Regions from separate parts of the Krasilnikovia sp. MM14-A1259 genome, predicted to be linked through region 1. Evidence: riboswitches for the same ligand, from Rfam matches in the RefSeq annotation. Region 1 holds a riboswitch; each other region holds the start of a gene.

Region 1 (6,914 bases):
GCGGGCGGCAGCGCCGCCGAACAGGCCAGTCATGAAAAAAGACGGTAGGAAGCCACGGGTATCCAACGGTTCTCCCGACCGGTGCAGGTCGGTTGAACCGCCGGAACTACTCGGCTGGCGCGGGGCGGCGTCGCTGCGCGTCGTCGGCGATGATCACGGTGGCCACCACGAGCGCCACGACCACCGCGAACAGCCAGGACGCGTCGTCGATCAGCTTCGCGGCGAGCGGGGCCTGAACCGCCGCCAGCAGGAAGCCGAGCCACGCGAACCGCCGTTGCCGGCCGGACAGGAAACCCGCGGACTGCATCCGGAAAGTGTGGCCTGATCCGGGCGAAACGCCGTCACCCGTTCGGCCGAATCTCCGTTGTCCGAACGTGTTCCACGAGCTGAGTCACCGCCGCGCCGTGCGGCCGGGCACGACGCTGTTCGCCCTGATCACCCTGCTTGCGGCGGCCGGATGCTCCGGGCTGACCCGGTCCGTGTGGCCCGCCGCCGCACCGGCACCGCAGTGGAGATCAGCGCCCAGCGGGCCGCCGTCGGCGCCCCGGCCCGGGCAGGTGCTGGCGACTCCGCTGCGCGGGCGGACCGGGGCCTCGCTCACCGTCCGGGACGCCGCGTCGCGGGTCGACGTGCGGCTCGTCGACCTGCCCGGTCTGCTCTACCGGATCAGCACCCCGGCCGAGTCCGGCCTGGCCCCGCAGGTCACGGGGGAGCCCGGCCGGGTGTGTCTCGGCCTGCGGCCGACCGGCGGGGACGGCCCGGACACGGTCCGGATCGCGCTGAACCGTACGGTCGACTGGGACGTCCGGCTGCCCGCGGGCGCGGGGGAGCAGCATCTCGACCTGACCGGCGGGCGTGTCCGCCGGGTGCTGGCGGGGCCCGCCGGGCTGCTCGACCTGCGGCTGCCCCGGCCCCGCGGCACGGTGCCGGTCACCCTCACCGGCGGCGTCGCCACGATCACGGTACGGGCTGCCGCCGCCGTCCCGGTCCGGGTGCGCCTGCGCGGCGGCGCCGGGAGGGTCACGACGCCACACGGGGTGCACCACGACTCCCCGGCCGGATCGGTGCTGACCCCGGCCGGGTGGGCGAGCGCCGCCGACCGGTACGCCGTGGACCTGCGCGCACCGGCGGGCACGCTCACGCTCGTCTCCGGGTGATCACGGGCGGGTTTACGCTTCGGACGTTGCGGGCAACTCGGACCGGGTGTCACTGCCCCCGCTCCGGTCCTCGGCCCGGAGGCTGCGTAGCTGGAGGGATCCATGCGCGTTGCGATGATCTCCGAACCCGCCGGTCCGCACGCCACCGAAGGCCGGTACGGCCAGGTGGTCGAGCTCGCGGCGGCGCTCGTGGAGCTCGGGCACGACGTCCGCGTCTACACGCGACGCAACCGCGCCGGCCCACCCGACCTGATCCGGGCGCCCGGCGGCGTCCCGGTGCAGCACGTCCCGGCCGGACCGGCGAAGGAGCTGCCCCCGGCGGCGCGGCTGCCGTACCTCGGTGAATTCGCGCAGTGGCTCGGCCGGTGCTGGCGCGACGGCGACTGGGCGCCCGCGGTGGTTCATGCGCACTTCTGGACCAGCGGCCTCGCCGCGATCACCGCGGCCCGGCGGATCGGCGTACCCGTGGTGCAGTCGTTCCAGGATCTCGGCACCGCCGAACCGGCACCCGACGGACCGTCGCGGGCGGGCTACGAGCGTGTGCTGGGCTGCGCCGTCGACCGGGTGGTGGCGCAGAGCCAGCAGGAGGTCCGCGAGCTGGTCCGCCTGGGGGTGCCGCGGGCCCGGCTCGCGTTCGTCCCGGCCGGCGTGGACAGCGGGCGGTTCACCCCGACCGGGCCTGCGGCCGAGCGTGATCCACACCGGGCGCGCATCATCGCGGTGGGTGCGCTGGGGGAGCAGGCGGGCTTCGGCGACGTCATCGCGGCCATGCGGGGCGTGCCCGGGGCGGAATGTCTGCTGGTGGGTGGTCCACCGGCCGCCGAGCTGCCCGCGGACCCGCAGGCCACGAGACTGCGCGACATCGCGGCGCGATGCCTGGTCGCCGACCGTGTCCGTCTCGTCGGTGCCGTGCCCCGGGCGGACATGCCGCGCTGGTACCGCTCCGCGGACCTGTTCGCCGCCGTGCCCCGGCAGGACGGGTTCGAGGCGGCCCCGCTGGAGGCCATGGCGTGCGGCCTGCCCGTGGTGGGTGCCGCGGGCGGCGGTCTCGCCGACACGGTCGTGGACGGCCTGACCGGCGTGCTCGTGCCGCCGGGCGATCCCGTGGCGCTCGGGAGCGCGCTGCGGCGGCTCATCCTGGACCGGGTGCGGCGTTTCACGTACGCGACGGCCGCCGTGGACCGGGCCCGCCAGGCGTACTCGTGGAAACGGGCGGCGGCCCAGGTGGGCTCGGTCTATGCGGTGGTCACGGGCCGTGGCCAGATGGGGGAGGAAGCGATCGCCTGACCGGCCCCGGCCCGCGGACTCAGTTCCCCAGGGCCGTCGCCAGATCGGTGCGGAACCGGCGCTCGCTCTCGGTCACGGTCTCGCCGCCGATGCCCAGCACGCCGCCCGTGGTGGCCGCGCCGACCACCGAGTCGGCGATCTCCACCAGCCAGTGCCGGTACGTCTGCGCGTCCGCGGCGGGGGCCTTCGCGGCCAGCAGCGCGGCGGCCTGCGTCGCGCGCTGCAGCACGTCCGCGGCGTACGCGGCAGGGTCGTCCGGGGCGATGACGGGCGGTTCCTCGCCGCGCTCGGGGTCGCCCGCGAGGTCGACCACGGCCGCGGCGATCGTGGCGACCAGCGGGCTGGCGCTGGCGCGGGCGTCCGCGATCTCGTCGAGCCCGGCGGCGCTCTCGGCGCGGGTCTTGCGGGCGCCGTCGGGGGTGGCGGCGCTGGCGGCGGTCAGCACCGACTGCGGCAGGCCGGTCAGCAGACCCCACTCCGCGTCGGTGTATCCCAGCGTGGCGTACATCGGTTCGTCCGTCACTCGGGTGTCCTTTCCACGGTTGTCGGCGACCGGGAGAACATTCTCCTGGACTGCCGGAACGGACGGGATCTGTACCCGCCGTGTGCTGGGCGGAATCCTCATCCGGTCCCGCCGCGTATGTCGCCGACCGTACGGGCAGGCACCCTCTGCCGCCGGGGTCCCGGTTCACTGCGCCGCCGAGCCGCGCACCCGGGTGTGACGTACGCCACGGTTTGGCGTCCGGGTCGTCCACTTCCGGGGTTGTTGGGCGCGCCATGTCCCGCGAGGTACGGGCCCGCGCGTCGGGTTCGGTAGTCGCGAGGTCCCTGCAACGGCAGTGGCGCTGAGCCGGTCCGGCGGCATGCCGACGGTAAGGCGCACCCCGATTTCGGGGCGCCGCTTCCGGCCGCGGAGTCCTGCCCGCTGGAAGTGCGAACGAAGACTGACTCCTATCAGTGACTTCGATGGGCAGGAACGGGGGACCCAGTGCGCCGGTGCCGGACACCGGCTTGGGGTGTGGTCGCGCAGCGCGCGACGGGCCACTTCAAGGCCTAACCCGACAGCTAACCTCGCACGCGGGTTGAAGGATCAGGATGCCTGAATGTTCCACCGTCACCAGCCGGTTCTGCGTCGCCTCGCCCTGTTCGGGATCGCCGCAGCGCTGGTAACCACCGTCAACCTGAGTACAGCGGCGCCGTCCTCGGCGGCGTCGGGCGACTCGGCGGCCGTTGCCGTCGGGTCGGGTGCGCGGTTGACCGCGGCGCAACGCGCCGCCAAGGCCCGCGCCACCGCGGCGCGGGCGGCCCGGTTGCGGGCAGCCCGGGCGGTCGCGGCGGCCCGGGTAAGGGGCTTGCAGATCGTCGCGTACGCCAAGGCGCAGAAGGGCAAGCCGTACCGCTTCGGGGCGCACGGCCCCACGGCGTTCGACTGTTCAGGTCTGGCGGGGTATGTGTACCGCCAGGCGAAGCTGAAGCTGGGCGGCACCGCGAATGCCCAGTACAGGCAGACCCACCGGATCGCAAAATCCCAGCGGCGCCCCGGTGACCTGGTGTTCTGGCTTCGCGGCGGGCACGCCTACCACGTCGCGGTCTATGCCGGTCACGGCAAGGTGTGGCACGCCCCCAAGCCCGGCAGCCGGGTGAAACTGGCTGCGATCTTCGAGCCCGGTCGCGTCAAGTACGGACGCGTCGGCGTCTGAACAGGTAGGTGTGAAGGCCGCCCCGGATCCGGGGCGGCCTTCGCCGTTTGCGTCGGAGTTCACTTGCCGCCGAACATGCGGCGGATCGCCCAGAACAGGATGAGCGCGGCGAGGGCGACACCGAGCAGCCGCACGGCATGTACCTGGGACCAGTCCACGCCGGACGTCGCCAGAACGGAGCTCTTCACGGCGTGCACTCTAGCGGCGCCGTAATAGAAAGGTTTGTTGACTGAAGGCGGGCGGGATGTGACCATTGGTCCGTCCGCCGCGTCCACGACGGTTGCCGGGTGTTCAGCAGGCGCGTGGTCGATCGTCACCGGAGGTGCGGGGGCTCATGCCGCGACAAGGGGACCTGCCGGAGCTCGCCGCCGCCGTGCTGCAGCCCGGCTTCGTAGGCACCACCGCACCGGACTGGGTGCGCCGCCGCCTCGCCGAGGGCCTGGGCGGCGTGGCGCTGTTCGCCCGCAACGTCGAGTCGGCCGCCCAGGTGGCGGCGCTGACCGCGCAACTGCGGGCGGAGCGGCCGGACGTCATCGTGGCGATCGACGAGGAGGCCGGCGACGTCACCCGGCTGGAGTCCCGCCACGGCAGCTCGCGCCCCGGCAACCTGGCGCTCGGCGCGGTCGACGACATCGCGGTCACCGAGGCCGTGGCCCACGACCTCGGGCTGGATCTCGCGTCCGCGGGCGTCACCCTGAACTACGCGCCGGACACCGACGTCAACTCCAATCCGGACAATCCGGTGATCGGTGTGCGCGCGTTCGGCGCGGACGCCCAGTTGGTCGCCCGGCACGGCGCCGCGTTCGTTGCCGGTCTGCAACGCGCCGGTGTGGCCGCGTGCGCGAAACACTTCCCGGGCCACGGCGACACCAGTGTGGACTCCCACCACGCCGTGCCCGTGATCGACCGCAGCCGCGCCGAGCTGGACGCGTGCGAGCTGCTGCCGTTCCGGGCCGCGATCGCCGCCGAGGTGCAGGCCGTCATGACCGGCCACCTGCTGGTGCCCGCGTGGGATCCGGAGCTGCCCGCGACGCTGAGCCGGCGCATCCTCACCGGACTGCTGCGCGAGGAACTGGGCTTCACCGGCCTCATCGTCACCGACGGCATCGAGATGCGCGGCGTACGCCGACGGTACGGGCTGGCCGGCGCCGCCGTGCTGGCGCTCGCCGCGGGTGCCGACGCGATCTGCGTGGGCGGGGACCACGCCGACGAGGAGACCGCGGTGCGGCTGCGCGACGCCATCGTGGCCGCGGTCCGGGCCGGTGACCTCAGTGAGGAACGCCTGCACGACGCTGCCTCGCGGGTCCGCCGCCTCGCCGCGTGGACCACGGCCGCCCGTCCCGGGAACCCGTCCGGCACGAATCCGACCGGCATTCCCGGGCCCGGCCATGACAGGCCCGGCGCCGGCGGCGCTCCCGCCCGCGGCGGTCGCACGGACGGGGCGGGGGCCGTCACGGGGTCGGCGGTCGGCTTCGCGGCCGCCCGCCGTGCGGTCAAGGTCACGGTCCGGGCGCAGGCGCCCGTGCTCCCGCTGACCGAGGCGCCGCACGTGGTCGAGTTCGCCCCGCCGCGCAACATCGCCGTCGGCCTGGAGACCCCGTGGGGCGTGGGCGGGCCCCTCGCCGAGCTGCTGCCCGGCACGACCGCGGTCCGGCTCGACGCCGACGACCTGGCCGGGGTGCCCGATCCGGCCGCCGTGGTGCTCGCGGATGCGGGCGCGCGCCCGCTCGTGCTCGTGGTCCGAGACGCCCATCGCCACCCGTGGGTCGCCGAGGCGCTCGCGCACACGCTCACCGTCCGCCCGGACGCGATCGTCGTGGAGATGGGCGTCCCGGTCGCGATCAGCGGCGGGGTGCACGTCGCGACGTACGGCGCGACCCGGGCGTGCGGGCTGGCCGCCGCGCAGGTCATCGCCGGAACGTCGGTGTCCGCGCCGGAACCCGTGGCGGCATGACCTGACGCCGGGCCCGCGGGCGGCAGCAGTCCGGGGCTCGCAGGCGGCAGCACTCCGGGCTCGCGGGCGGCAGCACTCCGGGCCGAGCGACGGTGCTCACGACGGCCGTTGCGGTGCCCATGACGGCCGTGGCGGGGTCGACGTACCCTGGTCGGGGTGTGGAACCGCCCCTCGCGCCGTAGCGCCGCCCTGCTGACCTCTGCCGCCCTCGCGATCACCCTGCTCGCCGGCTGCGGCGGCGACAATGTGGACTGCAGCGTCAACTCCTGCACGGTCACCCTGGAGCGCAGCACCGAGGCGAGCGCCAGCGTCCTCGGGGTCGAAGCGCATTTCGTCCGGGCCGACGGCGGCACGGTGACGCTGGAGGTTGCGGGCGAGCAGATCCAGCTCACCACGGGCCAGCCGGCCGTGCAGGTCGCCGGCCTGCAGGTGTCGCTGGACAGCGTCACCAAGGACGCCGTGCGGGTGCAGATCTCCCGTTAGGGACCGGCCGGCGGGCCTGCGCGTTCGGTGACCGACCGCGCGGGGGCGAATCCGTCGGCCTCGTCGTCGTGGGCATCGCCCAGGCCCCCTTCGTGTACGGTGTGAAAGGGAGTTTTCGGGCGTCCGCGACCTCGCGGAGGAGAGACCGTGTCCGACTTCCTGACCGCACTGCTCGCGGTGGTGCTCGCAGCGGGCGCCGCGATCGTGCTCGTCGAGGCCGTGCACTGGCTGCTGACCCGGTACGCGCGCCGCTGGCCGCTGCTGAGCACGCTCGAACGCACCGCGCACAAGCCGTTCCTCACCACGCTCACGCTGTTCGCGGTGCAGCAGGCG
Region 2 (6,914 bases), 2.3 Mb from region 1:
GCGGGTTCGTCACCGCTGCCTTGGCCGGCGCGGTGACGTTCGGGGTCGCCGCCGCCGGTGGCCGCGGACGCAGCCTGGACGTGCTGCTGGACGCGGTGGCCTGGCCGGTGTGGCAGCTGTTCGTCGCGACCGTCCTGACGTTGCCGGCGCTGCTGGCGGGCGTGCGGCTTGTGGACCGGCGTCGGCGGCGGGCGCAGCGCCCGGCCACCGGCCGCGTTGCCGCGCTCGCCACGGTTGTGCTCGTCGGGACCTTCAGCGTGACGCTGGTCGGCGGCATCCTGCCACCGCTGGCCGTCGGCCCGCACGACTGGTCGAACTACCTGGCCTCTGTCGACACGACCCCCGTCCGCGACCCGGACGCCGTTGTCGCGGTTCCCTCCGCGCCGCCTGCACCCGCCACCGAGGCCGGGGGCGGTGACCCGGGTCGTCTGCTCGACGACGCCGCGGCCACCGCGGCGCTGACCACCGCTGCCGACCGGCTGCTGCCGGCCGGGCATCGGCGTGTCGCAACGGACTCCCGTGGCGGGACGATCCCCCCAGTACGGCCAGAGACGTGCCGTGCGACGCTCGTCCGCCAGGCAGCGGCTGAGCGAACGCGTCCCCACACTGTGGACGCCGCGCAGAAGTACAAGATTTCGGTGGGCCCCCACCCGGAGGTGACGGTCACTCTCGGCATCACGTCGTATGTGACGCCGGTCCGTGACTTCCGAAGCGATCAGGAGTTGGTTGACCGGTGCGCGCACCTCACCATCCCGTCGCCGGTGGCTGACACCGGCGTGTTGGAGGGCGGGTACGTGCGAGGGGCCGCCCCGGTCGTGTCGTATCCCGCGTATCGCACCGACTTCACCATCACCGGGCGGGTCCGCACCTTGGCGGTGGTGTCGACGGTGCTGTCCGAGCGTGCCCTGGTTGGGCACAACGTCGTGTCCGTCGAGCTCCTGTTGAGCAGCACCGGTGGGCCGCCGTCGGCGGAGGTGTTCAGGTACCGCGACCGGCTCGGCGAGTCGCTTCTGCTCGCGGTTGTCGGCGGCCTGCGGGTCGACCGGTGAGCCGCGCAGGTGACACCCGGCGTGCAGGCATCTCGCCGGACCATTGAGCGTGTGGACGCTTGGCTGCACCGCATGCGCGGTCCGGGTCGAACCGGCGATCACGGCCGGCGTCGCGGGCATCCCCGGCCGGTGACGTGGACGGCCGCCCCGGCCGGATATGCCAGGGCGGCCGTCCACGATCACAGGGCCAGGTGCTGGCCCGGACGGATCAGGTGCGGGTTGCCGCCCAGAACACCGCGGTTCAGTTTGAACAGCGTGCGCCAGCCGCCCTTGATGTGGTGCTTCTCCGCGATCGACGCCAGCGTCTCGCCAACACGTACGATGTGGACCCGCCCGTGGGCCTGGGCCTTGTGGGCCCGATGTGCCTTGTGGGCCCGGGGCGCCTTGTGCGCGCGATGTGCCTTGCCGGCCTTGTGCGCGGCCGTCCGGTGTGGCGTCGAGGAGCCCGCCTTCGCGCCACACACCGGCCATGCGTGGATGCCCTGGGAGCGCAGGACATGCTCGGCGACCGCGATCTGCTGCTCCCGAGTGGCCTTGTCGGCGGTGCCGGCGTACTTCGTGCCGCCGTGTCCGGCCCAGGTGCCGCGGCTGAACTGCAGCCCACCGTAGTAGCCGTTACCGGTGTTGACATGCCACCTGCCGCCGGACTCGCACTTTGCGATGGCGTCCCAATTGACGCTGGACGCGGACGCCGGAGCGGCGGGCCCGAGCAGGGCCACGGTGCCGGTGACACCGGCCGCGATCACGCCCAGCATCAGGCGGGCGGGCTTTCGGAACTGTGCCATGACAGAGAACCTCCACGCCTGCGAGGTCAGCTGTCGGGTTCGGGCTGAGTTGCCCGGCCGCAAAGTGCGGCTTCACCCCGAGGCGCGCTGCAGCGCGCCGAGGAACGTATGGGTCCCCCGCTCCAGGCCTGGTTGAGGAATGCCCGAGCTACGACGGCCTGGATTCGGCGTTATCGTCCACGGGGCCCGCATTGGCGGACGTGGCGACGCTAGCCACGGAAATCACGGTGCGGCAACGAAATCCGGCCTGATCGTGAGATCGGTCTCTTGTTGCCAGACCTCCCGGCCGCCCGGATCCGGCATCGGCTAACGGACATCGCCGCCGAGAGGTTGGCGAACGTCGAAATACCGCGTGGACGGCTGTCGCGATTGTCCGCGCCATGTGTGGGCGGACCAGGACTTTCGTACTGGTCGGCGGTTTCCCGGTGGTGGTGTTTTCCGGGAGCTGTGTCGCTGCGCTCGTGCGGTGTTTCTGTCGTACCCAGGCCGTAGCGTGCCGGGCGTGAACACGACTGAGGATCGCTTGTACTTTTTCTCCGGATCCGCCGACCCGCCGCCCGGGCAGGGAGTCCACGAGCAGGTTGCCGACCCGGCCCGCTATGCCGCGCTGGCGGGCGTGCAGCATTGGCGACGGATGCTGTCGAACTTCTGGCCGGCCGACATCACGCTTGGCGAGCGTACGTATCGTACGGTCGAGCACGCGTTCCAGGCGGCGAAGATCGCCTTGGTGGATCCGGAGCTGGCCAAGGGGTTTGCCGTGGAGAGCGGCACCGATCTGGCGCGTGGCGATGGTGCGACGGCGCGGAGGAACCGCAAGCTTGTGCTGTTGGACGCCGCCCAGCTGCGGCAGTGGGACGAGCGCAAACATGCGGTGATGCGCGACGCGATGCATGCGAAGTTCAGTCGGCACGAGGAGCTGCGCGTGGTGTTGCTGGCAACCCTGCCGGCCCACCTGTGGCACGGCACGGGCCGTGGTCAGCCACCCGTACGCATCTTCGACCTGGAGTCGATCCGGGACGAATTGGTCTGAAGTGGAGCTCTGACGTCAACGACTACTGGGATTTCAGCCCCGGTACCAGGTGCGGGTGCTCGCATAGCGCACGTTGCCGACCTTGTCGTTACGCCCGGACCTGCACCTTCGTCGTCCTGGGCCGATTCTTGGTGTTCCGCTGTAGGTGCCGGTCTTGACCGGCAGTGAGTAGGGCGCGGCAGTGTCCACGCCGACGTACCTGCCGTTCGACCAGAGTTCCGCCCTCGCCACCCCCGACACGTCCTGGACGTCGCTGAGCGTCGTGGTGAAGGTGCCTTGCAGCCGCGCCTGGCGTGCCGGCGTGACAGTCGCGACGGTCGGGCCCGAGTCATCGATCCGGCCGTACCAATTCGCTGAGCCGATGTTGCCCGCGGCGTCCTGCGCGTCGATTGAGAACACGCCCTCGAATTCCGTGACGTGGATTGTCGCTTTCCAGAGGTTGGTGCCCGGCTGGCGGATCATCGGGACACCACCCGAGGCCGTTACCGCGGTGACGTCCGGGTCCGTGGTGACGACGATGTCCACGGGATTGCGCAGCACCGCGCCCTGGCCCGGCGAGACGATCGAGACCTGCGGGGACAAGGTGTCGAAGCGGACCACCGTCGTGCGCTGCCCGACGTTGCCCGCGTAGTCGCATGCACGGACAGTGACCAACCGTTCACCATTGGTGTCGGCGGGAGCCGTCAGCTGCATCGGCGCGGCTCGGAGACCGACGCCCGCTGCGGGCGTCTTTTCGGCCAGGCCGGCTCACATCCCGAGGATATCTTCCTTGCGAAGGTATCCTCGCGCCGATATCTTGTGCGCCGTGAAGACGCCGCTCCAGGAGCCAACGTTCCTGATCCTGACCGCCCTGGCCAAGGGGCCCATGCACGGCTACGGCCTGATCCTCGAGGTCACCGAGTTGTCGCAGGGTCGGCTGTCGCTGCGGCCCGGCACGCTGTACGGCTCCCTCGACCGGCTCGCCGACGACGGACTGGTGACGCTGGACCGCAGCGAAATCATCGACGGCCGCGCCCGCAAGTACTATCGCCTGACCGACCAGGGAACCACGCTGCTGCGCACCGAGACCGAACGCATGCGCCGCGCCGTCGAGGCCGCGACCAGCCGCCTCGACGCCGCTCGGGCACCGCGACCGGCGACCGCGCCGACCCGTACACGCCTCGCCGGTGGCCTGGCATGACGGCCGTGCTGCGGGAGCGCTACACCAGACTCCTGCGCTGGTACCCCGCCGCCGACCGGGCCGACCGCGGCGCCGAGACCGTCGAGACCTACATGGATCTCGCGCGGAACGGCCAGCGCTGGCCCCGGCCCGGTGACGTCGTCGACCTGATGACCGGCGGCCTGCGCCAGCACCTGCGGGCGCGCAACGCCCTCGGTCTCGCCGATGCCCTGCCTATCGCCGGCACGTTCGCCCTGATGACGACCACCGTGCTGGCGGCGGTCTGGATGACCGGCATAGGACTCATCACCAACGGCTTCGCCGACTGGGATCCGGCAACGCCGTCCGCCGCACTCACCGGTCTGGCATGGATCAGTTGGCTGCTTGCCCCGCTGGCCGCACTGGCCGGCTACGGCCGATGGGTGGTCGCGGTCGCGCTCACCATGACGACCGCGATGCTCGCCGCCGCCGCGTCGACCTCACTCGGCCTGCCAGAGGTATCTGTCCTCGCACCTCAGGTCGCGCTCGGCATGGTGGCCCTGGCCGCACCCAACCGCCGCAGCTACCGCAGCACCGCGGTCGTTGTTGCGCCCGCGATCGCGGCCGCCGCGTTGGCCGTGCTGGTCGGACCGCAGAGCGAGGCGCTGCCCGCTGCCGGGCTGATCCTGACCCTGGCAACGATCGTCACGGGGGTGGTCCTCACCTCCCACCGTGACCGGCGGGCCTGGTGGCCCGCTGTGGTGCTGCTCGGACCGGTGCTGCTGCTCCACTCGGACCTCCTGGAAGGGATGCACGGCACCGCCATCCCCTTGTCGAGCAAGAGACTCATCGCTATTTGGACCCTGATGTCGCTGCTCATCGCGGTCGCCGTACTGATGGCGGCAATGACGTGGAAGACCATGCAGACCCGCCATCAAACGGCGGGGCGCGAACAGCAGATCCGCCAGCTCGCCGAACAGACCGCGACTGACGGAAACCACCCGGGGGAACGACACCAGCTCACGCTGGACATCCCCGAGTCCCAGGATTAGCCCACGGGAAGGGCGATTCCGAGAGGGCATCACGGCGAATCCGCGCTGCAGTACAACGGGGGCAGCGCGTATCCGCAAACGACCCGCGACGGCCGCGGCCGTCGCGGGTCCCGATCCCACGGTGCGTCCGGGCGTGCATCGCGCACGCGCTGGCCGCCGGCTCCTACACGGCGCAATTGGTCAGCGAGCGGCGCGTTCGCCTCGGGACCGGGTTCGCCGCAGGATTGCCCGCAGGCGCCAATTGCGTGGTTTGGGTATTTGCTGACTCGGCTCGCTGACGGGGCGGGGCATGCGCGGGACGTCGACCGGTGGCGGGGTGGGGACGTCGTCGCTGACCGCGGCGCCGACGCGGTAGCTGTGCGAAAAGCGGGGCGCGTAGCTGTTGTGCAGGCACACCTGCTCGGTTTGGCAGACGCGGCGGTCGTACGGGGCGTACGCCAGAAAGGCGGCCAGCTTCTGGTCGCGGTCCGCCCGGGAAAGGTTGACCGGCAGCTTCGCGATCGGGTAGCCCATGTAGCCGGTCATCCGGTGTGGGAGACGGTAGGCGGCCTGGGCGGCGGACGTCAGGTGGCCCACGATGTGGTGATCGGTATGGTCGCCGTCGCGAAAGGGGTGCACGTAGTCGAGCGTGCGGATGTCGGTGGGCTGGTAGTGATTCATCAACCCGGTCAAGGTATGAATCACACGTTTCAGGGTGTATGACCTGCTGGAGTCGAGCGGATGCACGGTGCGTACTCGCCCGACCCACAACGCGTACAGGGACTCGTGGCGGCGCAGGGTGCCGCTGGATCCGTCGGGCAGGCGCAGAAAGACCAAACTGATCCGGGTAGCGGGCAGTTGACGGCGGGTCAGCAGTCGCCCGTCGACCCGCAGGTCGTTCTCGATCCAGTGGTCGGCGACGCCGGCCATGGCCGCGTAGGCCGCCATCGGGCCCTGCTCGCGGGTCTGCCAATAGGCGTCGCCTTGCCCGTCGTCGCCCGCGGTGACGAAGACAGTGATCACGCAGCGCCCTGCGGCGATATCGTGCTGGATCGCCGGGTTGATGAAGAGCAGGTCGTCGTCCTCATGCGCGACGACGCTCATGGTGGTGATACAGGCCCGGTCGTGGGCGCCCGTAAACGCCCATGCCTGGGCGGCTCCCGTCACCCAGAGCGCGAGGTAGACCCCGAACAGGCACACGGCGAGGCCCCTGCCACACCCCCAGCCGGCAAGGACGGCCTTGCCCCAGCGCCCCCGATTCACGATGCACCCGTTTTCCTCGCAGTGTGCCCTTTCCGGTCATGGGCAGCGATCGCTGTGGATGGTAACCAGTGACACCTAACGCCCTCCCGCCCACCTGCACGGCGTTAGTGCTGTCGTGGGCTGGCGCGGTCAACAGTGCTCGGGCTCGGTGGGTCAGGCGGCGGCACTGATCCGGACGCCGCGAGGGCATTGTGAACGAACAGTGATGAGTCAGCAGCGGATGGGGCATCCTCGAGCAGATCGGTCACCTCGGCGACCGTGACAGTTGGGCGTTCAGCTCGTCGCGCCAGGCGAGCCAGCGCTGCAGCTCGTCCAGGTCGAATTCCGGCCCCCGTGTCATCAGGGTGAACATGCCGGCGCCGCGCTCACGCAGCCGTTCGCCGATGGTCCACGGGTCGCCGTCGACGAACACCGACCGTTCGATCGTGCCCGGATCGCGCTGCACTTCGTCGCAGAATCGGTCGAGTTGACGCGACTTCTCGCTGAAGACGTCGTCCTCGGCGAAGGTCTGCCAAATGTCGGCGTACCGGGCCACCAGTCGCAGTGCTTTCGGCCCGTCGGCGGCCACCAGAATCGGCACCTTCCGGATCGGACCGGGGTTGAGGAGAGCCAATCGGC
Region 3 (6,914 bases), 3.2 Mb from region 1:
TTCATCACGGCGTTGCGGATCGCCACGGTGATGTCACCGCGGAGGACCGCCGCCCCGGCAGGTGCTCGTTTCCCGGTCGCCACGGAGGCAATATAGCGCAACGACGCTACGGTTGCGTTCCGCCGATTGCTCGGCTACCGTCGGCCTCACGTCGATACGATGCCGTTTCAACGACACTCGCTCGTTACTGTGTTCACGCGCAAAACCCGCGAGGCCCGGCACACCGGGCCGACGAGATCGGAGCGCCACCCCATGGTCCAGACTGCGGTCGCCGGAAACGACACCGGTCTGCCCCTGAAGGAACTGGCCCACCGGCACGGCCTGGGCGCGGCCGGAGCCCTGCCCAGCCTTCCCGGATACGTGCGCCAGCTGTGGGCCTACCGGCACTTCATCGGTGAGTACGCCAACGCCAAGGTGTCGTCGTCGCTGGGCGACACCCGGCTGGGGATGTTCTGGCAGGTGCTGACACCGCTGATCAACGCGGCGGTGTACTACCTGATCTTCGGCGTCATCCTGGGCGGCGCCCGCGGCGGCGGCAACTTCATCGCGTACCTCTGCACCGGGGTGTTCATCTTCAGTTTCACCCAGTCGGTGGTGCAGAACGGCGTCCAGGCGATCACGGGCAATCTCGGCCTGATCCGGGCGCTGCACTTCCCCCGCGCCAGCCTGCCGCTGGCCGTCGTGCTGGTCGAGGCGCGCAACCTGATCGCCTCCATGCTGGTGCTCATCAGCATCGTGCTGATCTCGGGCGAGCCGATCACCCTCCAGTGGCTGCTCATCGTGCCCGCACTCCTGCTGCAGGCGATCTTCAATGCGGGCCTCGCCATGCTGACCGCCCGGCTCGGCTCCAAGGTCACCGACCTCAAGCAGCTGATCCCGTTCATCATGCGGATCTGGATGTACTGCTCCGCGGTGCTGTACTCCGCACAGAAGTTCGAGAAGGCGTTTCACGGCTGGAAGCTGCAGGTGATCGAGGCCAATCCGATGCTGGTCTTCATCGAGCTGATGCGGCACGCGCTGATGGAGAACGTCCAGCTGGCAAGCCCGCCCATGCGCCTGTGGATCCAGTCGATCGTGTGGGCGCTGCTCGTCGGCATCGGCGGGTTCGTCTACTTCTGGCGCGGGGAGAACGGATACGGCCGTGGCTGAGACAACCGAGCGGGTGCCCACCGTCATCGCGGACGACGCACACATCGTCTACCGGATCTACGGCGCCGCCGGCCAGGGCACGAACACCCCCGTGGCCAGCTTCAAGCGGATCATCACCGGCCAGAAGTCCGGCGCCGTCCGCGAGGTCCACGCGGTCAAGGGCGTGAGCTTCGTCGCGTACAAGGGGGAGGCGATCGGGCTCATCGGCAGCAACGGCTCCGGCAAGTCGACCCTGCTGCGGGCGATCGCCGGGCTGCTGCCGGTGGACCGGGGCGAGATCTACGCGGCGGGTCAGCCGTCACTGCTCGGCGTCAACGCGGCGCTGATGAACGACCTGCCCGGCGAGCGCAACGTCGTGCTGGGCTGCCTCGCGATGGGCATGAGCCCGGCCGAGGTGAAGGAGAAGACCGCCGAGATCATCGAGTTCTCCGGCATCAACGAGCGCGGCGACTTCGGCTCCCTGCCGATGAAGACGTACTCCTCCGGCATGGCGGCCCGGCTGCGCTTCTCCATCGCGGCCGCCAAGAAGCACGATGTGCTGCTCATCGACGAGGCGCTGGCCACCGGCGACGCCAAGTTCCGCCGCCGCAGCGAGCAGCGGGTCCGCGACCTGCGCGAGGAGGCCGGCACGGTGTTCCTGGTGAGCCACAGCGAGCAGTCGATCCGCGACACCTGTGAGCGCTCGATCTGGCTGGAGTCCGGCCTCATCCGCGCCGACGGCCCCACCGAGGACGTGCTGAAGGAGTACGAGGACTACATGCGCCGGTAGTCCCCGTACTCCCGCGCCGATCAGCGCACCGACAGGTGCACGTGGTTGGTGTGGTCGCTCGACGGGTCCCCGTTGCCCCGGGTGTACGCCTTCCAGCCGCTGCTGGGCAGCCAGATCCGGCGGAACCAGATGACGTACAGCACGTTGAGCCGGTCGGCGTTGCCGATGAAGAAGTTCGCCAGCCGGTCGCCGTAGTCGCGGCTGGCACCGGAGGCCACCCCGCCGAAGCCGCCCTTGTCGGCGGCGAAGTCGCAGGCCCGGCCCTTCGGGTGCTCCCCGAAGCTCTGGTGCCGGAAGCACGCCACGAAGTGGTTGAAGCCCGCACTCTGCGCCTGCTGCATGGCGAAGAGCAGGCGGGGCGTGATGCAGCCGGTGGTGGTCGGGTCGTCAACCGTGCAGCCGGTGCCCAGGTTGCGGGGAGCCGTGGCGGATTTGGTGCTGTTGCCGCCGGTCGGTCCCTCGACGTCCTGGCCGCCGCCCGCGGCCTTGAGCGCGGCCTCGGCCTGGGCCTTGCGCCGGGCCATGACGTTGAGCTGCTTCTGCTGGTCGCGGATCGCGGCGTCGATCTCCAGCTTCGCCTGGGCCTGACCGTCGCGGGTCTGCTTCAGGTTGTGCATCGCCTCCTCCTGCCGGACCCCGTACGACCGCAGAGCGTCGGCCCGGTCCAGCAGGGTGTGCGAGTCGGACGCCGTGAGCAGCGCGCTCATCGGCCCGAGCCGCCCCGTCCGGTACGTCTGCTGCGCGATCTCGTCCAGCGCGGCCTGCTGCGGGCCGAGCTCGACGTCGAGTTTCTGCAGCGCCGCGGCCAGTTCCTGCTGCCGCTGCTTGGACTTGGCCAGTGCGTCCCTGGCGTCGACGAAGCCACGGGACGCAGCATCGAGCGCGTCGGTGAGGGATTTGGTGCCGCCTTCGTCGTCGCCGGGCGCGGCCAGCGGCCGGGGTGCCGCCGAGGCCGCCGAACCGGTGACGACCGGTACGGACACGACGACCAGCAGGGCCAACAGCGTCGCCCACAGCCGGCGGGCAGGGGTGTGCCGCACGTGCGTTCCTTCCGTCGACCGCCGACCGGGTTAGCTGACGGGTTCGGGACGGAAGTGGCCCCTACCGCGCGGTGGCGCGGATTCACCCCAACGAACGTGGTTCCCCGGCTCGCCCGCGGGCGATTAGGCGGTGGTTTCCGCCGGCGCCTTTCCTGACGCCGTTATGAAACGGAGACCGTGTCGAAGAATACCTACTCGCGCGGGATTCGACAGGGGTCACACGTTCAGTTATCGCGCGCTGACAACGCGTCACGAAGTGAGAGAAGCGCAACGATTCACATTGACCGGCGTTACGGCCACGGAACCGGCGATTCCCCTGGGTGAGTCACGGAAAGTTGTTGCCCGGTAACGCATCTGGCACCGGCTGTCTAGATGATTCGTCAGGTAAGCTGGCCGCCGGTCTTGCCAGGAAGGCACCACCCCCAAAGGTGCCGGCAGGCCACCACCTAATCGCCTTCGGGCGAGCCGGGGAACCACGTTTGTGGGGTGAATCCGCGCCACCCGCGCGGTAGGGATCGCTTCCGTCCCGAACCCGTCAGCTAACCCGGTCGGTGGTCACGTGGAAGGAAGAGAATGACGGCTAGACACCGCCGGTGGCTGACCGTAGCCCTGGCACCGCTCGTCGCGCTGACGATGCTCGCCGCCCCGGCCGCCCCGGCCAGCGCGGAGCCGGGCAGCGGCACCGCCTCGCCGGACGAGGGCACGGACCCCCCGCTGCTCAACGAGGTGATGGAGTCGACCAACCGTCGCTTCGTCGCCGCCAAGGCCGCCGTGGCGAAGTCGACGAAGGCCCAGCTGGCGCTCGCCATCGACGTGAAGAACGCCGAGGCCAAGCGGGACGTTCTGCTCCCCGAGGTCGGCGCGGTCGCCGGGCAGCAGTACCGCACCGGGAACCTGTCGGGCATGAGCTACCTGCTCAACTCGAACAGCTCCGACTCCTTCCTCAAGAAGGCCATCTCGCTCGAAGAGATCAACTCGATCAACGACGAGAAGCTTCACGAGCTGAACAGCGCGATCGACGAGGTCACCTCGACCAAGGAGCGGCTGGACGCCGAGATCAAGTCGCAGCAGCAGAACCTCGCCGCGATGAAGAAGCAGAAGGAGACCGCCGACAAGGCGCTCGCGCTGGTCGGCGGCGAGAGCCTCACCGGCGGGTTCGTCGTGGCCAAGTCACCGGAGGCCGCCCCCGCCCCGCGCAACTCCGACGGCGGATTCTCCCCCGAGGCGTGCACGGTCAACGACCCCACGACCAACGGATGCATCACCCCGCGCACGTTCCACCTCTACAAAGAGGTGAAGAAGGCGGGCTTCGACCGGTTCGTCGGCTGTCACCGCGACGGGGGCCCGTTCGAGCATCCGAAGGGCCGCGCCTGCGACTGGTCGCTGCAGGACAAGGGATTCTCGGTCGCGCACAACGCGGACATGAAGAACTACGGCAACAACCTCATGGCGTTCCTGGTCCGCAACGCGGACCGGCTCGGGATCTACTACGTCATCTGGTTCAAGCAGATCTGGTTCCCGGCCACCGGCTGGCACACCTACCACGGACCGAGCGCACACACCGACCACGTACACGTGTCGTTGCTCTGACCGCACGCGGAAACGGCCCCCGTCCGGTGGACGGGGGCCGTTCGCGTGACCGCACTCAGCCGTTGGCGTTGGCCCGGCGCACCGGCGCCCGGCCCGCGGGCTGCTGCGGCGCGGAGCCGACCGGCGGGGCCGGCGGGATCGGTACGGTCACCGGCTTGACCTGGGTCACCTCGATCTCCTTGCCGTGATGCACCAGCTCCAGCCGGGCGGCGCCGCCGCCGTTGCGCAGCGAGTACGTCACCTCCTCCGGCGTCACGTCCACCCGCAGCCGCTTGCCGTGCCACAGCAGCGAGAAGTCCAGCCGGTTGATCCGGCTCGGCAGCCGCGGCGCGAACGAGAGCTGACCGTTGAAGTCGCGCATCCCGCCCAGGCCGGCGACCAGCGTGATCCACGAGCCCGCCAGGGACGCCACGTGCACCCCGTCGCGGGCGTTGCGGTGCAGGTCGTGCAGGTCCATCAGGGCGGCCTCGCCCAGGTAGTCGTGGGCCAGTTCCAGGTGCCCCACCTCGGCGGCAAGGACCGCTTGGACGCACGCGGACAGTGACGAGTCCCGCACGGTCCGGGCGTCGTAGTACGCGAAGTTGCGGGCCTTCTCCTCCGGGGTGAACGCGTCGCCGCGGATGTACATCGCCATGACCAGGTCCGCCTGCTTGATCACCTGCTTGCGGTACAGGTCGAAGTACGGGTAGTTCATCAGCAGCGGGTACGCCTCCGGCGGGGTGTTCTCGAAGTCCCACTCCTGCAGCCGGGTGAAGCCCTCCGACTGCTGATGCACCCCCAGCTCCCGGTCGTACGGGATGTGCACGGACGCGGCCGCGTCCCGCCACGACGCCGACTCCTCGTCGTCCACCCCCAGCTTGCGAGCCATCTCGGGATGCCGCTTGCACGCCTCCGCCGCGGCGAACATGTTCTGCTGCGCCATCAGGTTGGTGTAGATGTTGTCGTTCACCACCGCGGTGTACTCGTCCGGCCCGGTCACTCCGTCGATGTGGAAGCGGCCGTGCCGGTCGTGGTGGCCCAGCGAGCGCCACAGCCGCGCGGTCTCCACCAGCAGCTCCAGCCCGATCTCCCGCTCGAACTCCTCGTCGCCGGTGGCCTGCACGTACCGGCGCACCGCGTCGGCGATGTCCGCCCCGATGTGGAAGCCCGCCGTGCCCGCCGGCCAGTACGCCGAGCACTCCTGGCCGCGGATCGTGCGCCACGGGAACGCGGCGCCCTGCAGGCCGAGCGTCTGCGCCCGCTCCCGGGCCAGGTCCAGCGTCGAATGCCGCCAGCGCAGTACGTCCGCCGCCGCGGACGGTTGGGTGTAGGTCAGCGCGGGCAGCACAAACGTCTCGGCGTCCCAGAACGTGTGACCGTCGTAGCCGGGGCCGGTCAGCCCCTTGGAACCGATCGGCCGCTGCTCGGCGCGGGCACCGGCCTGCAGCGTGTGGAACAGCCCGAAGCGCACCGCCTGCTGCACCTCCGGGTCGCCCTCGACCTTGACGTCGGAGTGGTCCCAGAACTGGTCCAGGAACTCGCGCTGCGCCTCGACCAGGCCGTCCCAGCCGTCCAGGCGGGCGCTGGCCAGGGCCGCGCCGACCTGATCGCGGACCGCGGGCAGCGACCGGTTGCTGGACCACCCGTACGCGGCGAGCTTGACCACGCGCAGCCGCTGGCCCGGTTCGAGCTTGCAGGCGACCGTGGTGCGCAGCCAGTCCGGGTGCCCCTCGGTGGTGACCGCGTGCCGGCCGGGCGCCTCGACGAGGTGCTCCATGGCCGCGGCCATCCGCAGGTCGCTCGCCTTGGTGCGGTGCACCAGCAGGCCGCCGGTGCGCTGCTCCAGCATCTCCTCGGCGAGCAGCGGGTGGTCCAGCACCGCGGCCACCCGCGGGTCCTTGCTCATCGGGGGCAGCTGCTCGTTGGCGACCAGCTCCGACTGCAGGATCAGCCGGGCCGACGCCTCCAGCGGCTCGACCTCGTACAGGAACGCGACCACGGCGCGCTGGGTGAAGGAGACCAGCCGCACGGTGCGGATCCGGATCGCCTGCCCGGACGGGGACACCCACTCGGCGGTGCGTTCCAGCGTCCCAGCGCGCAGGTCGAGCACGCGCTCGTGGGAGCGCAGTTCGCCGTACCGGACGTCGAGCGGCTCGTCGTCGACGAGCAGCCGCATCAGCTTGGCGTTGGTCACGTTGATCATCGTCTGGCCGGACTCGGGGAAGCCGTACCCGGCCTCGGCGTACGGCAGCGGCCGCAGCTCGTAGAAGGAGTTCAGGTACGTGCCGGGCAGGCCGTGCGGCTCGCCCTCCTCGAGATTTCCGCGTATCCCGATGTGGCCGTTGGACAGCGCGAAGACCGACTCGGACTGGGCCAGCAGGTCCAGG
Region 4 (6,914 bases), 4.6 Mb from region 1:
ACAGGCCACTGTGGAACGACGCCAGGTCGAGATCCGCGAGCACGTCCGGCAGCTCGTCGTAGACCGCATGGATCAGATGCGTACGGTCGGCGAAGCGGGACAGCCGGTGCCGGGCGTGCGCGAGCGCCTCCCGGTCGCGGTCCAGTCCGATGAGGACCACGTTCGGATACCGGTCGAGCACGGCCTCGGCGTGCCCGCCCAGTCCCAGCGTGAAGTCGACGTGGACGGCGTGCGGACGGTCGAGGGCGGGAGCGAGCAGCTCAAGACAGCGCTCGAGCAGCACCGGCACGTGCGTGCCGCGAAGCTCCCCCATGTCGACCCCCATTGCCCTGCTCTTTTCCACGTCCACCCGGTTGCCCGGTCGTCTTCCGTACCGCCAGATCCCCATCCGCTCGTGCCCTGACGTGTGGGCGCGCCCGACCCCGGACACGCGCCTGGCGCCGGGGAAGAGGCGCCAGGAGCGGGAGCGGCTGGAGATCTCGCAGTACGGCGGCAGCGACGTCCGAGCCGCCTGCACGGCCCGCACCCGGTGGCGCCCTACAGTCCGCCGGGCAGCACCCCCTCCTCGATGTCGGCGAATTCGTCCTCACTCGCCGAGAGGTACTGCTCCCAGGACTGCTTGTCCCAGATCTCCACCCGCGTGCTGGCCCCGATCACCACGAGCTCGCGGTGGAGTCCCGCATACTCGCGCAGGTGCGCGGGGATGGTGACCCGCCCCTGTTTGTCGGGGACCTCGTCGTGCGCGCTCGCGAAGAAGACCCGGCTGTACGCCCGGGCCGCCTTGTGCGTCACCGGCTGCTCGCGCAGTTGCCCCGCGATCCGCTGGAACTCAGGCATCGGGAAGACGTAGAGACAGCGCTCCTGCCCCTTGGTGATCACGACACCTCCCGCCAGCTCGTCCCGGAACTTCGCCGGGAGGATCAGCCGGCCCTTGTCGTCGAGGCGCGGGGTGTGCGTGCCGAGGAACATCGGCCCTTACCCCCTGCCCCCAGGCGGTTTCGCGGTCCGCCGTTTCGCTCGGGCCGGCAAGTCCTCCGGGGAGCCGCCCGCTGGTGCCATCTCACCCAAGGGGTGTCATGTCCACCTGGAGCCGGTCCCAACTCGGCCTGCCAATGCGCTCCACCTTACTCCACTTCCCTCCACCCGCAACCGGAATGCCGCGTTTCGCGAGCCCGGTTCGCAGACGAAAGCGCACGTCAGACACATGGAGGCGCGGTGGAGGGCCGAGCGCCCGATCGGGCAGATCATGTTTCCGACATGCGGCGCAGTCGGGCACGAAATCCCCGCGAATCCAGACGTTCGGGGGTTGCACAGCCCCTCGGATCGCGGCGCGGGGAGGAAAGTGGAGGGCCGGCAACGACAGTGGGGCGTGACCCGAACCGGGTCACGCCCCACTGATGTCGTGATGCAGGAGGTACCGCTACCTCACACGGCGACGCGCCGCACGACGTAGTTCTTGCTCCAGATCTTGTGCTTGCCCACCGTGGCGCCGGAGTGCGGCGAGTCCCACATGTAGCCCCCACCGGCGTAGATGGCCGCGTGGTAGCCGTGCGAGCCGGAACGGAAGACGATCAGGTCACCGACCTGCGCGTCGGACTTGCTGACCGCCGTGCCGACGCGCTGCTGCGCGTTGGCCGTGTGCGGCAGGTTCTTGCCGGCGGCCTTCTTGTACACGTACTTCGTGTAGCCCGAGCAGTCGAAGACCCGGGGACCCGAGGCGCCGAACCGGTACCGCGCACCGCGGTGCCGTTCAGCCTCGGCCAGGATCTTCGCCCCGCTGGACGTCACATTGATCTTGACAGCCCGGGTGGCCGTACCGCGGTAGCTGCCCGCCCCGGTGAACTCCGTGCGCAACCAGGTGGTCGAGCTGGGAGTCGTCTTGAACGCGGCGGACCCGTTGGCACCCAGCCCGCGGGTGACCAGGGTCTGCCACTTGCCGTTGCGCTTGGCCTGCAGGCGTACCGAGCCCGTGGTCACGGCCTGGCCGGTACCCGGGTCGATCACCGTCGCCGTCACGTAGACGGCCTGGCCCCACTTGATCGTGCTCTTGTTGACCCGATCGGTGATCCTGGGCGTCACCGCCTCCGAGGCCGCCAGGTTGGTGGCGGTGCTGGTGGCGGCTGCCGCGGCGGCCGGCGTGGTGACCAGCTGGCCGGCGCAGAGGCAGAGACCCAGGGACAACGCTAGGGTGCCGGTACCGACGGACATGCGGCGGCCCCGGCTCGAACGACGTTCGTGCACGGTAGAGAGTTCCCTCCGGCACGCCTGCGAGGTTAGCTGTCGGGTTCGGGCGGGAAGGTTGCCCGGCCGCCGTTGGCGGCTTCACCCCGAGGTCCGGCACCCCCGCCGAACCGGCGGAAGCACCGAGCGGACCGGAATTGGGTCCCCCGTCCCTGCCCCCCATTGCCTTGTGTGTGGTCGCGCGGTGCATGGTCGTGTCGCCCGGGCCGGGGCAGGGCTCGGCGTGGCTCGGTTCGACACGAGCGGCGAGCGATCGCTCACCACCAGAAACCTTCCTAGCCGAATTCGAAGTTCAACGCTGGATCAAGATCGTTAACAGAAGATATTGGCACGCTGGCGCGTGTCCGGTTATGGCAACGGCGCGACAAATGCCGCCACACAGCGTTGCCTTGTGATTACCAGTGGGTGATGGTTACGGGTGAATCAGAACACACAAAAAGCACCACGACGGCCGATCATGCTCCAGGATGGACTCCCCCGTTTCTGGCGCCAAGCCTCCCAAAAAGACCATTGCGGACGCCACCCGGCCGATCCGGCAGTCCACCGAAAGCACGAGATCCGTCACGGAGCGGACGGGCCGGACGACCACTCCACGTAGTGCCCGGCTCCGGTACCCTCGCCTGCGTGACGGACGGGAAGATGCCCTTGCGGGCCAAGGTCGCGAGCTCCGTGTCGCGTACCGCGGCCGCGCTTTCACGGGCGGCGGGACGCGGCGACGGCTCGGTCATCGGCGGCTGGATCGGCCTCAAGATCGACCCCGACCTGCTGGCACATCTCGCCGCGGGCCGCGCCATCGCGCTCGTGTCGGGCACCAACGGCAAGACGACCACCACCCGCCTCGCCGCCGCCGCCCTCGGCGTGCTCGGGCCGGTCGCCACCAACTCGTTCGGCGCCAACATGCCCACCGGGCACACCTCGGCCCTGGCCAAGGCCGGGGCCACCCCGTTCGCGGTGCTGGAGGTGGACGAGCACTATCTGGCCCGGGTCATCGAGGCGACCACGCCGCGGGTGATCGCGCTGCTCAACCTCTCCCGCGACCAGCTCGACCGGGCGAAGGAAGTGGCGATGATGGCGCAGCTGTGGCGCACCGCGCTGGCCGCCCACCCGGACGCCCACGTCGTCGCGAACGCCGACGACCCGATGGTCGTCTGGGCCGCCGTGGGCAGCCCCCACGTCACCTGGTTCAGCGCCGGGCAGCGCTGGCACGACGACTCCTGGGTCTGCCCCGAGTGCGGCTCCGCCATCCACCGCGAGGGCGGCGACTGGCGGTGCACCGGGTGCGCGTTGCGCCGGCCGCAGCCCCAATGGCGCGTCGAGGACGACGGCGTGCTCGACCCCCGCGGCGACTGGCACCTGGTCAAGCTGCAACTGCCCGGCCACGTCAACCTGGGCAACGCCGCCACCGCGCTGGCCGTGGCCGCGGAGTTCGGGGTCCGTCCCATCGAGGCCGTCCCCCGGCTCGCCTCGGTCGCCTCTGTCGCCGGCCGGTACGCCCAGGTGGAGCGGGACGGACGCAACGTACGGCTGCTGCTGGCCAAGAATCCGGCAAGCTGGCTGGAGGCGTTCGACATGGCGGAGGAGGCGCCCACGCTGCTGTCCGTCAACGCCCGCGACCCCGACGGCCTCGACACGTCCTGGCTCTACGACGTGGATTTCTCCCCGCTGCGCGGGCGGCCCGTACTGATCACCGGTGACCGCGCGTACGACCTCGCCGTGCGCCTCGAAGTGAACGACGTGGCGTTCACGCACGTTAGTAACTTCGACGAGGCGTTGCGGGCCACCCCGCCCGGGCGCCTCGAGGTGATCGCGAACTACACGGCGTTCCAGGACATCCGAGCGGAGTTGGACCGTGTCAACTGAGAGCACCCTGCGGATCGTCTGGATCTACCCCGACCTGCTGTCGACGTACGGTGACCGGGGCAACCTGCTGATCCTCGCCCGCCGCGCGGCCCTGCGCGGCATCGCGGTCGAGACCCACGAGGTCCGCTCGGACCAGCCGATGCCCACCTCCGCCGACATCTACCTCATCGGCGGCGGCGAGGACGGCCCGCAGGCGCTCGCGGCGCAGCGGCTCATCGCGGACGGCGGCCTGCACCGCGCGGTCAGCCAGGGCGCCGCGGTGCTCGCGATCTGCGCCGGTTACCAGCTGTTCGGTACGTCGTTCTTCGCCAAGGGCACTCAGTGCGCCGGGCTGGGCCTGCTCGACATCTCCTCGGACCGCGGCGAGACCCGGGCCGTGGGCGAGGTTCGTGGCGACATCGACCCGCGGCTGGGCCTGCCCCCGCTGACCGGATTCGAGAACCACGGCGGCCGCACCCATCTCGGCCCCGGCGTCGCCCCGCTGGCCCGGGTCACCGCCGGCATCGGCAACGACGGGCGCACCGAGGGAGCGTGGGCCGGAAAGATCCTCGGCACGTACGCGCACGGGCCCGCGTTGGCCCGCAACCCGGCGATAGCCGATCTGCTCCTGAAATGGGCGATCGGCGTCGATAACCTTTCGCCACTGGATGACACGTGGGCCGACCGGCTCCGGAGCGAACGGCTCGCCGCGGCGAGCGCCTGACCAGCACCACCTAGTCCTCGACCGGCAACGAGACTGGAGCGGCACGCTGCATGACTGACATCCTGATCGCCCCGCGGGGCGCTGACTCCGCGGATCCTCAGGCCACTCAGCCGACCGTCACGCCGCACCCCGAGCCCGGCCCCGGCCGCCGTCACCGCCTGATGCGCTTCGGTGTGCTCGCCGTCGCCATCGCGGCGTTCGCCGCCGCCGCCGCGCTGCTGCCGTTGCAGGCCATCGCCCAGTCCGTGCTCGCGCTCGGCCCGATCGCCGCGGTCGCCATCGCGATCCTCGGCGGCGTCCTGCTCTCCGTCCTGGTCCCCCGCACCGCGATCACCATGGCGTGCGGCGCGCTGCTGGGCCCCGCGACCGGTTCGGTCACCGCGCTCGCCGCGGCCGTCATCGCCGCGGTCGCCACGTACTACGCCGGCCGGTGGGCCGGCCGGGGAATCCTCGGCGCGCGGGCGGGCAGCCGGATGGCCCAGCTCGACGGCTGGCTGAACCGGCGCGGGCTCTCCGCGGTGCTGCTGGTCCGTTTCCTGCCGCTCGCCCCGTACGGCCTGGTCGGCTACGCGTACGGCACGACGTCGGTGTGCCGCAAGCGCTACCTGCTCGGCACGACGCTGGCCGCGGTCCCGTCCACGATCTCGTACGCCGTGCTCGGGGCGGCCGTCACCGCCCCCGGCAAGATGAACGCGCTGACGCTGGCCCCCGCGCTGATCGGGTTCGCCCTCACCGCGGTGATCGTGCTGCGCTGGCGCATGGCGACCCGCCGCCGTCAGGCCGCCGCCGTCCCGGCCTGATCCACCCACGCCCCGGACATACGGAAACGGCCCGCCTCGCGGCGGGCCGTTCTCGTGTGCGGCGGGTCAGACCACGACGCTGACCAGGCGACCCGGCACGACGATGACCTTCTTCGGCTCGCGGCCGGCCAGCGCCTCGGCGACCTCGGCCAGTGCCGCCGCCCGGACGTCCGCCTCCGCGGTGTCCGGGGCGACCTCGACCCGGCCACGCACCTTGCCGTTGACCTGCACCGGGTACGTGATCGACTCGGCCACCAGCTGGGCCGGGTCGGCCTGCGGGAAGTCGGCGTACGCCAGCGTGCCGTCGTGGCCCAGCCGGCGCCACAGCTCCTCCGCCAGGTGCGGGGCGAACGGCGACATCATCAGCACCAGCGGCTCCACCGCCTCGCGCGACGCCACCGGCAGCGGGGTCAGGCCGTTCGTCAGCTCGATCAGCTTGGCGATCGCGGTGTTGAACCGCAGCTCGTCCAGGTCGCCGCGGACCCCGTCGATGATCCGGTGCAGCAGCCGCCGGGTCTTGGTGTCCAGCGGCTCGTCACCGACCCGGACCGCGCCGGTCTCCTCGTCGACCACCAGGCGCCACACCCGTTGCAGGAAGCGCTGCGAGCCGACCACCGCCCGGGTCTCCCACGGCCGCGACACGTCCAGCGGGCCCATCGCCATCTCGTAGACGCGGAACGTGTCCGCGCCGTACTCGGCACACATCTCGTCCGGGGTGACCACGTTCTTCAGCGACTTGCCCATCTTGCCGTACTCGCGGAACACCTCCTGGCCGTCGTAGAAGTACTTGCCGTCGCGCTCGACGACCTCCTCGGCCGGGACGATCACCTGGCGGGCGTCGCGGAACGCGTACGCCTGGATGTAGCCCTGGTTGAACAGCTTGCGGAACGGCTCGAACGACGAGACGTGGCCCAGGTCGTGCAGCACCTTGTGCCAGAAGCGCGCGTACAGCAGGTGCAGCACGGCGTGCTCGACACCGCCGACGTACAGGTCGACGCCACCGCAGTCGCCCGGCTTGCGCGGGCCCATCCAGTAGGCCTCGTTCTCCGGGTCGACGAAGATTTTGTCGTTGTGCGGGTCCAGGTAGCGCAGCTCGTACCAGCACGAACCCGCCCACTGGGGCATCGTGTTGGTCTCCCGCGTGTAGCGCTTCGGCCCGTCGCCCAGGTCCAGCTCGACCTCGACCCACTGCTTGGCGCGCGACAGCGGGGTTTCCGGGTCGCTGTCGGCGTCGTCCGCGTCGAAGGTGCGCGGCGAGAAGTCGTCCACCTCGGGCAGTTCGACCGGCAGCATCGACTCGGGCAGGGCGA

Evidence for each region. Region 1 has a riboswitch for cyclic di-AMP ahead of ACMCNK_RS10715 (C40 family peptidase). Riboswitches for the same ligand answer to the same signal wherever they lie in the genome.
Region 2: another riboswitch for cyclic di-AMP. It lies ahead of ACMCNK_RS01240 (transglycosylase family protein); the one in region 1 lies ahead of ACMCNK_RS10715 (C40 family peptidase).
Region 3: another riboswitch for cyclic di-AMP. It lies ahead of ACMCNK_RS25690 (coiled-coil domain-containing protein); the one in region 1 lies ahead of ACMCNK_RS10715 (C40 family peptidase).
Region 4: another riboswitch for cyclic di-AMP. It lies ahead of ACMCNK_RS32005 (C40 family peptidase); the one in region 1 lies ahead of ACMCNK_RS10715 (C40 family peptidase).

Annotation. Positions count from the first base shown of each region.
Region 1 is NZ_BAAGAJ010000002.1:2,448,811-2,455,724, reverse strand. It holds gene ACMCNK_RS10740 (DUF6401 family natural product biosynthesis protein) at 1-33, opposite strand, end outside; gene ACMCNK_RS10735 (hypothetical protein) at 107-307, opposite strand; gene ACMCNK_RS10730 (hypothetical protein) at 375-1,157, shown strand; gene ACMCNK_RS10725 (glycosyltransferase) at 1,260-2,444, shown strand; gene ACMCNK_RS10720 (hypothetical protein) at 2,464-2,967, opposite strand; cyclic di-AMP (ydaO/yuaA leader) riboswitch at 3,377-3,538, shown strand; gene ACMCNK_RS10715 (C40 family peptidase) at 3,548-4,144, shown strand; gene ACMCNK_RS10710 (hypothetical protein) at 4,204-4,332, opposite strand; gene ACMCNK_RS10705 (glycoside hydrolase family 3 protein) at 4,479-6,098, shown strand; gene ACMCNK_RS10700 (hypothetical protein) at 6,255-6,581, shown strand; gene ACMCNK_RS10695 (mechanosensitive ion channel family protein) at 6,729-6,914, shown strand, end outside.
Region 2 is NZ_BAAGAJ010000002.1:168,324-175,237, reverse strand. It holds gene ACMCNK_RS01245 (hypothetical protein) at 1-1,049, shown strand, start outside; gene ACMCNK_RS01240 (transglycosylase family protein) at 1,229-1,834, opposite strand; cyclic di-AMP (ydaO/yuaA leader) riboswitch at 1,840-2,014, opposite strand; gene ACMCNK_RS01235 (NADAR family protein) at 2,337-2,864, shown strand; gene ACMCNK_RS01230 (Ig-like domain-containing protein) at 2,898-3,518, opposite strand; gene ACMCNK_RS01225 (PadR family transcriptional regulator) at 3,670-4,044, shown strand; gene ACMCNK_RS01220 (hypothetical protein) at 4,041-5,054, shown strand; gene ACMCNK_RS01215 (PIG-L family deacetylase) at 5,235-6,233, opposite strand; gene ACMCNK_RS01210 (LLM class F420-dependent oxidoreductase) at 6,541-6,914, opposite strand, start outside.
Region 3 is NZ_BAAGAJ010000002.1:5,671,680-5,678,593, reverse strand. It holds gene ACMCNK_RS25705 (TetR/AcrR family transcriptional regulator) at 1-83, opposite strand, end outside; gene ACMCNK_RS25700 (ABC transporter permease) at 253-1,149, shown strand; gene ACMCNK_RS25695 (ABC transporter ATP-binding protein) at 1,142-1,918, shown strand; gene ACMCNK_RS25690 (coiled-coil domain-containing protein) at 1,939-2,958, opposite strand; cyclic di-AMP (ydaO/yuaA leader) riboswitch at 2,962-3,098, opposite strand; cyclic di-AMP (ydaO/yuaA leader) riboswitch at 3,392-3,529, shown strand; gene ACMCNK_RS25685 (coiled-coil domain-containing protein) at 3,532-4,548, shown strand; gene ACMCNK_RS25680 (glycoside hydrolase family 65 protein) at 4,604-6,914, opposite strand, start outside.
Region 4 is NZ_BAAGAJ010000002.1:7,016,241-7,023,154, reverse strand. It holds gene rsmH (16S rRNA (cytosine(1402)-N(4))-methyltransferase RsmH) at 1-313, opposite strand, end outside; gene mraZ (division/cell wall cluster transcriptional repressor MraZ) at 538-969, opposite strand; gene ACMCNK_RS32005 (C40 family peptidase) at 1,426-2,208, opposite strand; cyclic di-AMP (ydaO/yuaA leader) riboswitch at 2,248-2,367, opposite strand; gene ACMCNK_RS32000 (MurT ligase domain-containing protein) at 2,881-4,101, shown strand; gene ACMCNK_RS31995 (type 1 glutamine amidotransferase) at 4,091-4,804, shown strand; gene ACMCNK_RS31990 (TVP38/TMEM64 family protein) at 4,855-5,604, shown strand; gene leuS (leucine--tRNA ligase) at 5,671-6,914, opposite strand, start outside.